One region of the Streptomyces sp. NPDC053427 genome, then DNA from elsewhere that is predicted to be linked to it. Evidence: riboswitches for the same ligand, from Rfam matches in the RefSeq annotation. Region 1 holds a riboswitch; each other region holds the start of a gene.

Evidence for each region. A riboswitch is a leader RNA that binds a small molecule or an ion and turns the genes downstream of it on or off. The one in region 1 is predicted to bind cobalamin.
Region 2: it holds a riboswitch for cobalamin, as region 1 does, so the genes downstream of both, ACIGWZ_RS26060 (ribonucleoside-diphosphate reductase subunit alpha) here and ACIGWZ_RS05240 (HoxN/HupN/NixA family nickel/cobalt transporter) in region 1, are expected to answer to the same signal.
Region 3: it holds a riboswitch for cobalamin, as region 1 does, so the genes downstream of both, ACIGWZ_RS34965 (CoA-acylating methylmalonate-semialdehyde dehydrogenase) here and ACIGWZ_RS05240 (HoxN/HupN/NixA family nickel/cobalt transporter) in region 1, are expected to answer to the same signal.

The regions. Positions count from the first base shown of each region.
Region 1 covers NZ_JBITYA010000002.1:119,097-122,361, reverse strand. Annotated here, with positions in the region: gene ACIGWZ_RS05250 (DoxX family protein) at 1-25, shown strand, start outside; gene ACIGWZ_RS05245 (VOC family protein) at 123-623, shown strand; gene ACIGWZ_RS05240 (HoxN/HupN/NixA family nickel/cobalt transporter) at 652-1,761, opposite strand; cobalamin riboswitch at 1,792-2,006, opposite strand; gene ACIGWZ_RS05235 (alpha/beta fold hydrolase) at 2,053-2,901, opposite strand; gene ACIGWZ_RS05230 (MarR family winged helix-turn-helix transcriptional regulator) at 2,971-3,265, opposite strand, start outside.
Region 2 covers NZ_JBITYA010000009.1:322,875-326,139, reverse strand. Annotated here, with positions in the region: gene ACIGWZ_RS26060 (ribonucleoside-diphosphate reductase subunit alpha) at 1-1,627, opposite strand, end outside; cobalamin riboswitch at 1,788-1,948, opposite strand; gene ACIGWZ_RS26055 (GNAT family N-acetyltransferase) at 2,122-2,625, opposite strand; gene mctP (monocarboxylate uptake permease MctP) at 2,804-3,265, opposite strand, start outside.
Region 3 covers NZ_JBITYA010000015.1:181,996-185,260, reverse strand. Annotated here, with positions in the region: gene ACIGWZ_RS34970 (short-chain fatty acyl-CoA regulator family protein) at 1-1,021, shown strand, start outside; cobalamin riboswitch at 1,089-1,275, shown strand; gene ACIGWZ_RS34965 (CoA-acylating methylmalonate-semialdehyde dehydrogenase) at 1,476-2,975, shown strand; gene ACIGWZ_RS34960 (acyl-CoA dehydrogenase family protein) at 2,981-3,265, shown strand, end outside.

The sequences.
Region 1 (3,265 bases):
GGGCGTGCTGCTGGTCCGGAAGTAGCGAGGCAGCGCAGGCAGGAACCCGCGGAAGCGGGGATACGCAGAAGCAGGTGTGCCGTGGCTCCTGAGGGCGTCGCGGCGGGAGTGGGGAGAGAATCTTGTCCGTACGCCGTCTCAACCACGCGGTGCTCTATATCCGCGATGTGGCGCGGTCTGTCGCCTTCTATACCGAAGCCCTCGGGCTGACGCTGGATGCCGAGATACCGGGGCGCGCCGCCTTCCTCAGCGCTCCCGGCTCGCTCAACGACCACGACCTGGGGCTGTTCGCGGTGGGGCCGGACGCGCCGGGCCCGGAGGCGGGCCGGGCCGGGCTCTACCACTTGGCTTGGGAAGTCGGCACGCTCGGCGAACTCGCCGCGACCGAGCGGCGGCTCGCGGCGCGCGGCGCGCTGGTCGGCGCCACCGACCATCTCGTCTCCAAGTCCGTGTACGCCAAGGATCCGGACGGCAACGAGTTCGAGGTGATGTGGCGGGTCCCGCGGGAGCAGTGGCCCGGCCCGGACGTGCTGGACCGGCTGCGCCCGCTGGACCTTGCCGCGGAGCTCGAGCGCTGGGGGCCCGACCTGATGACCGGCGCGGCGGCCGGCTCGGCCACCTGACGGCCGCGCGGAAGCGGGGCGTCCGGGCCTATGAGCCCGACGACGTCCTCGCCGCCCAGCGTTTTTCGACCCCGGCCAGGCGCCAGTACGCCAACGCCGCCGCCCACACCACCACGAACAGGCCGACGATGACGAAGCCGACATTGTCGAGGTCGAGGCCGGAAACCCAGCCGGTCACCGGGTCGTTGAGGGCCAGCTTGTCGTGCAGCACGGTCACCAGCTCGATGGTGCCGATGAAGAGGGCGACGGCGATCGACAGGCCGGTGATGGTGAGGTTGTAGTAGACCTTGCGCACCGGGTTGGAGAACGCCCACTGGTAGGCGAAGTTCATGAAGGTGCCGTCGAGGGTGTCGAAGAGGCTCATTCCGGCGGCGAACAGCAGCGGCAGGCACAGGACGGCGTACCAGGGAAGGCCGGCCGCGGCGCCGCTGCCCGCCATCACCATCAGCGTCACTTCGGTCGCGGTGTCGAAGCCGAGGCCGAAGAGGAAGCCGAGCGGGAACATCTGGCCGGGGCGGGAGATCGCGCGGGTGAACCGCCCCAGGATGCGGTTCATGAAGCCGCGCGCATCGAGGCGCTGTTCCAGCTCGGCCTCGTCGTAGTGGCCGTCGCGCATCCCGCGGAAGACCCGCCAGATCCCGGTCAGGGCGATGAGGTTGAGCGCGGCGATGAGGTAGAGGAACGTCCCCGAGACCGTGGTGCCGACTGTGCCGAGAATCTGATGGGTGCGGGATTCGTCGTTGAGCAGCGTGCCGGCGAGCTGGGCGCCGCCCGCCACCAGGGCGGCCATCAGGACGACCACGCTGGAGTGGCCCAGGGCGAACCAGAAGCCCACCGAGACCGGCCGCTTGCCGTCTGCCATCAGCTTGCGGGTGGTGTTGTCGATCGCGGCGATGTGGTCGGCGTCGAAGGCATGCCGCATGCCGAGGGTGTACGCGGTGATGCCGAGTCCGACACCGAAGGCCTTGCTTCCCACGGTGTAGTGGCCGGGGACGACGAGCAGGAAGAGCACGCCGAAGGCGACGACGTGCAGCCCGGCTATGACGGCCATCAGGCCCGCGGTACGGACGGTGTCCTGCCGGCGCCAGCGGAACGCGGCGGAAGCAGGGGTGGTCGGGGTATCGGTGGACAGGGCCATCCGGCGGTCACGCTCCAGCACCTCGTGGATCAGTTCGTGAGATGCCGTGGCCGGTCTCCTGGCTTACAGGTGCACGCGCCCGGCCCCGCCTTCCCGGCCGCGGGCTGCGGTCAGTGGCGCCGTAGGCGCGCAAGCGCATACGGAAGGGCCGGGAACTCCCCGATCACAGTGGCGAGGGCCGCTCCGGTCTGGGACCACAAGGTCCGTCACCGGTCTTCCCGAACACCACGGCACGGCCAACTCTAGCCGCCGCCCCACGCGGCGCGGACGGCCCCTCGGAGCGCGGCGGTATCAGCGCGCCAGGGAGGAGAGGAAGGCGCGCAGTTCGCGGTCGTAGACCGCGGTGTTCTCCAGATTGACCATATGGGCCGCGCCCGGTATCCGGACCCTGCGGGCACCCGGCACGGCGAGGGTGATCGCATGGGCGTTGGCGGAGATGTCCGTGCTGTCGAGGTCGCCGTCGAACACGACCGTCGGCACCCGTATCTCGGACAGCCGGTCGGCGGCGCCGACCTCTCTCGGCATTCCGACGCCCACGCCGTCGGCGTGAACCTCGACCGTGGCCGCGGCCGAGGCGCGCATCCGCTCGCGCAGCCCGGGGTGCACGTCGGACGGCCGGCGGTGCGGGCCGTCCACCCACATCCGCAGGAAGTGTTCGACATACCGCTCCGCGCCGTCCGGTGCGCCGATCGCCGCCACCTGCTCCTTGATGTGCTCCAGGACGAAGGGGTCGGTGAAGGCGCGACCGCTGACGCCCGGTGCGGCGAGGGCCAGGGCACTGACCCGGTCCGGGTGGGCGAGGGCGGCGTCGAGGGCGACCCGGGAGCCGTGCGAGAGGCCGACGAGGACGGCACTCGGGACGTCGAGGGCGTCGAGGAGGGCACACAGGTCGTCGTGGTTGGACCAGTCGCCGGTGACGGTGGAGGAGAGGCCGTGGCCGCGGGAGTCGTAACGGATCACGCGGTGACCGGAGCCGGCCAGCCAGGAGAACTGTTCGTCCCACATGCGCACGTCGAGCATGCCGCCGTGGAGCAGCACCACCGCGGGCCCCTCACCGGCCGTTTCGTAGAACAGCTCGCCGTCCTCGACCGGCACGGTGCCGTTGTCGAGCTCGGACCAGGCGGCGAATGGGTGGGTCATTCTCTGTGCACTCCCTTGTGTCAGCGATGCGGTGGTGCTGCGGTGGTACGGAGTCTCGGCGCTCCGTGGCTAATGATGCCGTTCGGGCTGGTTGTCCTCGTTGTCCGGCCCCTCCGGGGCAACGCGTGAGCCGTTCGCCAGGTGCCGGAACTCCTCGCCGAGCCGGTCGAGTACGCGAAGGGCCGTTCCGACGTCGTCGGCCGAGAGGTCGGCCAGTCCGCGGCGCAGCTCGGCGGCCTCGAACTGCTGGATTCCGCGCATCACCTCGCCGCCCTCGGTGGTGAGCTCGATCAAAGGCGAGCGGCGGTGGGCGGGGTTGGGGGCCGTCACCACCAGGCCCAGCTCCGCCGCGTGGTTCACCCAG
Region 2 (3,265 bases), on a different contig from region 1:
GCAGCCGCAGCCGGAAGAAGACGTCCTGCAGGCCCATCAGGCCCAGACCGACCGGGCGCCAGCGGGAGTTGGAGGTGCCGGCCTGCTCGGTCGGGTAGAAGTTGATGTCCACGACGCGGTCGAGGAAGGTGACGGCCGTACGGACCGTGGCGTCCAGCCGCTCCCAGTCCATCTCACCGTTGTCGCCCAGATGGGCCGCGAGGTTGACCGACCCCAGGTTGCAGACCGCGGTCTCCCCGTCGTTGGTCACCTCCAGGATCTCCGTGCACAGGTTGGAGGAGTGCACGACCTGGCCGGGCTCGGCGGTCTGGTTGGCGGTGCGGTTGGCGGCGTCCTTGAAGGTCATCCAGCCGTTGCCGGTCTGCGCGAGGGTGCGCATCATCCGCGAGTACAGCACCCGGGCCGGAATCTGCTTGAGCGCCCGGCCCTCCGCCTCGGCCTTGCGGTACGCCGCGTCGAACTCGTCGCCCCACAGGTCCACCAGCTCCGGCGCGTCCGACGGCGAGAACAGCGACCAGTCGGCGTCCGTCTCGACCCGGCGCATGAACTCGTCCGGGATCCAGTGCGCGATGTTCAGGTTGTGCGTACGGCGGGCCTCCTCACCGGTGTTGTCGCGCAGCTCCAGGAACTCCTCGATGTCGGCGTGCCAGGTCTCCAGGTAGACGCAGGCGGCGCCCTTGCGCCGGCCGCCCTGGTTCACGGCCGCGACCGAGGCGTCCAGCGTGCGCAGGAACGGCACGATGCCGTTGGAGTGGCCGTTGGTGCCCCGGATCAGCGACCCCCGTGCGCGGATCCGGGAGTAGGAGAGACCGATGCCGCCGGCGTGCTTGGAGAGCCGTGCCACCTGGTGGTAGCGGTCGTAGATCGAGTCCAGCTCGTCCAGCGGAGAGTCCAGCAGATAGCAGGAGGACATCTGCGGGTGGCGGGTGCCGGAGTTGAAGAGGGTGGGGGAGGACGGCAGGTAGGACAGCGTGCTGGTCAGGCGGTACAGCTCGGCGACATCCGCCAGCGCCCGCTCGGAGCGGTCCTCGGCCAGGCCGCAGGCCACCCGCAGCAGGAAGTGCTGGGGGGTCTCGATGACCTGACGGGTGGTGGGGTGGCGCAGGAGGTAACGGGAGTGCAGGGTGCGCAGCCCGAAGTACCCGAAGCGGTCGTCGGCGCCGTCCTCCAGGGCCTTCGCCACGAGCGCGTCCAGCTGGTCCGCGTGGGTCCCCACGAACTCGGCGGTCTCATCGGCGATCAGGCCCTCGCGCCGGCCGACCGCGACCGATGCCGAGAACCCGGTGGCTCCCTGGCCGGCGGCCTCCTCGGCGATGGCGAGGGTGAGGAGACGGGCGGCGAGCTTGGAGTACTGCGGCTCGTCGCCGATCAGTCCGGCCGCGGCATCGATGGCCAGCGAGCGCAACTCGGCCTCGTCCGAGCCCGGGTGGCGGCCGCGCAGCGCGGCGGCGGCCACCTTGCCGGGGTCGGTCGCGGTCAGGTCCGCGGTCAGCTCGGTCAGGGTGCGCAGCAGCGCGACGCCGGGTCCGTCCTCGCGACGCCCGCCGTCGGCGGGGGCGGCAGGAGTGGTCACCGCAGGCTGCACGACCTCGGCGTCTGACGCGGGCTCCGTTGGCGCGATGGTCACGTGATGCTCTCCCTCACTCGGCGGGGGCCGGGAGGGACGCGGCGCGACGGGCGCTCGCGGGCATACCGCACCCCGTGGCGTCAGGGGTGCGCGGGCATACCGCGCGGCGTCCACCGGCCCAACCCTCGGGGCCCGGACGTATCGACGTCCGCACCGATGGCGGTGCGGGCGTACTGTCGGCAGGTCCTCGGACTTCACGGGCGCGCGAGAGGGCGGCGAGGCCACCGGGGCGCACTTTCATACCGTTGCGGGACAGTTCCGGATTCTCACCGGATTCCCCTGCGACGACAGCGAGCACGAGCATACATCTTGTGTCGCTCCCTACGTGCACCCCCACATCTTGTGTCGCTCCCTCGTGTCGTCCTCATACCACCCCTACAGGTGTGCGAGCGGCCGCGGGCCCCGCAGGGGCGTCCACCGCCCCGCAGGCCTCTCCCTGCGCCTCTCCCCGGGACCCGCCCCCGGGCCCCTTCCCGGGCCTCTCCCGGGCGCTCTCAGACCGGCTCGCGGATGAAGGCCCAGAGCGTGACACCCGGTATCGGGTCCCAGTCCCGTTCCCGGGCGCGCGCGAACCCCAGGCGGCGGTAGAGCCGGTGGGCGGGCAGCAGATGCGGCTGGCTGGAGAGCACGATCGCCCGCAGCCCCAGCGCGCGGGCTCGCTCCACGCAGGCCGTCACCAGCGCCTCCCCGATTCCCTGCCCGCGCCCCTCCGCCCGCACCGCCAGCATCCGGAACTCCCCCTCCCCGGGCCCCGCCAGATCCGCATACGGGCTTCCGTACGCGGCGAAGGTGACCGCCCCCAGCACCCGCTCACCCGCCGTCTCCACGGCGACCAGCACCTCGGCGTGCTCCGCGCGATGGGCGACCTTGCGCAGCTCCGCCGCGTACGTGTCGTTCTCCCCGAACGTCAGCAGCCCGTCGGCCAGATAGACCTCCACCAGAAGGTCGCCGACGGCGCCGAATTCGGCCGGCCGTGCGGGCCTGATCGTGATGTCCATGCGCTTCAGTGTGCGGGACGGGTCCGACAATCGGCCGCGGGTCCTCGCGGTCTCCGAGTGGACGGCGGGGAGCGGCCCGCTACGGGCCCATCCGGAGGGTGCCGTTCGGGGCAAGCAAACGGGCCGCCGCGCCCCGAGGGGGACGCGACGGCCCGAAGCCGTGAAGTCGGCCGCCGGCTCAGTGCCCGGCCGGCGCCTCGGCCGTGGCCGGCGGCAGGTCCGCGGTCACGGCCTTGTCGCCGGCGTCCGCCGTGTAGTCCGAGGGGCTGGTCTCATCGACGCCCTCCGGTGCCTTCACGGCCTTCAGGACGACGGTCAGCACGACCGAGACCACGACATTGAGCACAAATGCCGTCAGACCGATGTAGCCGATCTCGCCGATGCCGGGGATCTCCTTGCTGGAGCCGCCGAAGTGGGCCTGGGTGGGGCTGGCGACGCCGTACGCCGCGAGGGTGCCGTAGAGCATGCCGACCGCCCAGCCGGCCAGCAGCGCCCAGCGGTGGAACCAGCGGGTGAACAGGCCGCCGACCAGCGAGGGCATGGTCTGCAGGATCCAGATACCGCCCAGCAGCTGGAAGTTGATGGCGACGGTCTTGTCCATCGTGAGGACGAAGACGAGCGCACCGACCTTCACCAGCAG
Region 3 (3,265 bases), on a different contig from region 1:
GGCCCTGCTGCCCGCCGAGCCCCACGACGAGGTACGGGACTTCTTCTACGCCCACCACAACCACTTCAAAGACCTCGACACCGAGGCCGAGCGGACCGCCGAAGGCCTGGGCCTCGGCACAGCGGGACGAGCGGCCGACGCGCTCACCGCATTGCTCGCCGCACGGCATCGCATCAAGGTCGTCCAGGCAGCCCCTGAACGGGGGGCGGACGCACGCCGCTTCGACGCCGGCAGCGGGCTGCTCCTGCTCTCACCGTGGCTCAGCGAAGGACAGCGCGCCTTCCAACTCGCCACCCAGCTGGCCCTCCTGGAACACTCTCCGCTGCTGGACGCCTTGGTGGACGCCGCGGACCTGGCGTCGCCACAGGCGGCCGACCTGGCCCGGATCGGGCTCGCCAACTACTTCGCCGGCGCCCTGCTCATGCCGTACGCCGTCTTCCACCGCGCCGCCGAGGAACTGCGCTACGACATCGAACTGCTCCAGGCCCGCTTCGGCGTCGGCTTCGAGACCGTGTGCCACCGGCTGTCCACCCTCCAGCGCACCGGCCACCGCGGCGTTCCCTTCTCCTTCCTGCGCGTCGATCGCGCCGGCAACATCTCCAAACGGCAGTCCGCCACCGACTTCCACTTCTCCCGGCTCGGCGGCACCTGCCCGCTCTGGACGGTCTACGAGGCGTTCTCCGCACCGGGGCGCATCCTCACCCAGGTCGCCGAAATGCCGGACGGCAAGAGGTACTTCTGGGTGGCACGTACCGTCACCCGGGGCGGCTTCGGGCATCGTGCGCCACGCGCCGACTTCGCCGTCGCGCTGGGCTGCGAACTCCGGCACGCCCCCCGTCTGGTGTACGCGGAAGGCACCGCCCTCGACGATCCGGGCGCCGCGACGCCGATCGGGCTGGGCTGCCGCATCTGCGAACGCCGGGACTGCGCCCAAAGGGCCCGTCCCCCGGCCGGCGGACGGCTGGCCGTGGACCCCGACCGGCGCAGCCATGTGCCCTATCCGGTGATCACGGACGCCTGACCGCCCGGACCTGGTGCGGATTCCCGCCGTGCGGTCCGTGGCGGGGTGGACTTACTAGGACGTCCAACTATATGTTCGTGGGCAAGGCCCGCGGTGCAGGGAAGCCGGTGTGATTCCGGCGCGGTCCCGCCACTGTGACCGGGGAATGCGCTCCCCGAAAGAGACCGGCCACTGACGGAGAAGTCCGTCGGGAAGGCCGGGGAGCGTGTGCTGATCCGGGAGTCAGGATACCGGCCGCGGGGTGTTCCGTGTTGTCCACGAGGATGGAGCAGACACGCATGGCACCGGTGTGCACCCACGCCCTTGACCGGCGAACCCGGCGGGTACCGATCACCGACATCTGACGGTCACCCGGCCCTGCGCTTCTCGCGCCGCTTCTGCGCGCACGCCGTCCGGCGTCCGTGCCGGGCCGGCGCGCCATCCCCGGATCTCACCTGACGGAGAGCAGGCTTTCATGGTCCGCGAACTGGCACATTTCATCGGCGGCAAGCACGCCTCGGGCACCTCGGGGCTCTACGGCGATGTGTACGACCCCAACACCGGCACGGTGCAGGCCCGCGTCCCGCTGGCCGACCGCGCCGAGACCGAGGCGGCGATCGCCGATGCCGCCGAGGCCCAGCGCGAATGGGGCGAGTGGAACCCGCAGCGCCGCGCCCGGGTACTGCTGAAGTTCCTCCAACTCGTGGAAGGCGAGCGGGAGTCGCTGGCCCGGCTGCTGTCGTCCGAACACGGCAAGACGGTCGCCGACGCCCACGGAGACCTGCAACGCGGCCTGGAGGTCGTCGAATTCGCCGCCGGCATTCCCCATCTGCTCAAGGGCGAATTCACCGACAACGCCGGCACCGGAATCGACGTGCACTCGCTGCGCGGCCCCCTCGGCGTCACCGCCGGCATCACCCCGTTCAACTTCCCCGCGATGATCCCGCTGTGGAAGGCCGCACCCGCCCTCGCCTGCGGAAACTCCTTCATCCTCAAGCCTTCCGAGCGCGCCCCCTCGGTACCGCTCCGGCTCGCCGAGCTGTTCCTGGAGGCGGGGCTCCCGCCGGGCGTCCTCAACGTCGTCAACGGGGGCAAGGAAGCGGTCGACACCCTGCTGTCCGACCCCAGGGTCGGCGCGCTGGGCTTCGTCGGCTCCACCCCGATCGCCGCGCACATCTACGCCACCGCCGCCGCGCACGGCAAGCGCGCCCAGTGCTTCGGCGGCGCCAAGAACCACCTGATCGTCATGCCGGACGCCGACCTCGACCAGGCCGTCGATGCGCTGATCGGCGCGGGCTACGGCTCGGCGGGGGAGCGCTGCATGGCGATCTCCGTGGCCGTACCGGTCGGCGAGGCCACCGCCGACGCCCTGGTCGAGCGCCTGAAGGAGCGCATCGGGCAGCTGCGCATCGGCCGCAGCGACGACCCCGGCGCCGACTTCGGGCCGCTCGTCAGCCGGGACGCCCTCGACCGGGTACGCCGGTACGTCGACATCGGGGTCAACGAGGGCGCCGAACTCGTCGTGGACGGCCGCGGCTTCACCCTCGCCGGCCATGAGAACGGCTTCTTCGCGGGCGCCACGCTCTTCGACCGGGTCACCCCGCAGATGCGGGTCTACCGGGAAGAGATCTTCGGCCCCGTGCTGTGCGTCGTGCGGGCCGCCGACTACGAGGCGGCGCTGCGGCTGCCCAGCGAGCACCCGTACGGCAACGGCGTGGCGATCTTCACCCGCGACGGAGACACCGCCCGCGACTTCACCCGCCGGGTCAACACCGGCATGGTCGGCGTGAACGTGCCCATCCCCGTCCCGGTCGCCTACCACACCTTCGGCGGTTGGAAGCGCTCCGGATTCGGCGACCTCAACCAGCACGGGCCGGACGCGATCCGCTTCTACACCCGCACCAAGACCGTCACCTCGCGCTGGCCCTCCGGGGCCAAGGAGGGCGCGAGCTTCACCCTCCCGACCATGAAGTGAGCGCCATGACCACCACCATGCTCACCGACGACCAGCTCGCCCTCGTCGAAGCGACGCTCGACTTCACCCAGGACCACCTCACCCCGCACGCCGTGCAGTGGGACCAGGACAAACACTTCCCCCTGGACGTACTGCGCAAGGCCGCGGGCATCGGCCTCGGCGGCATCTACGTCCGGGAGGAGAGCGGCGGCAGCGGACTCGGCCGGGCCGACGGCGTGCTGATCTTCGAAACCCTGGCCTCCGGCTGCCCGTCCATCGCCGGATTCCTCTCCATCCACAACATGGTCGCC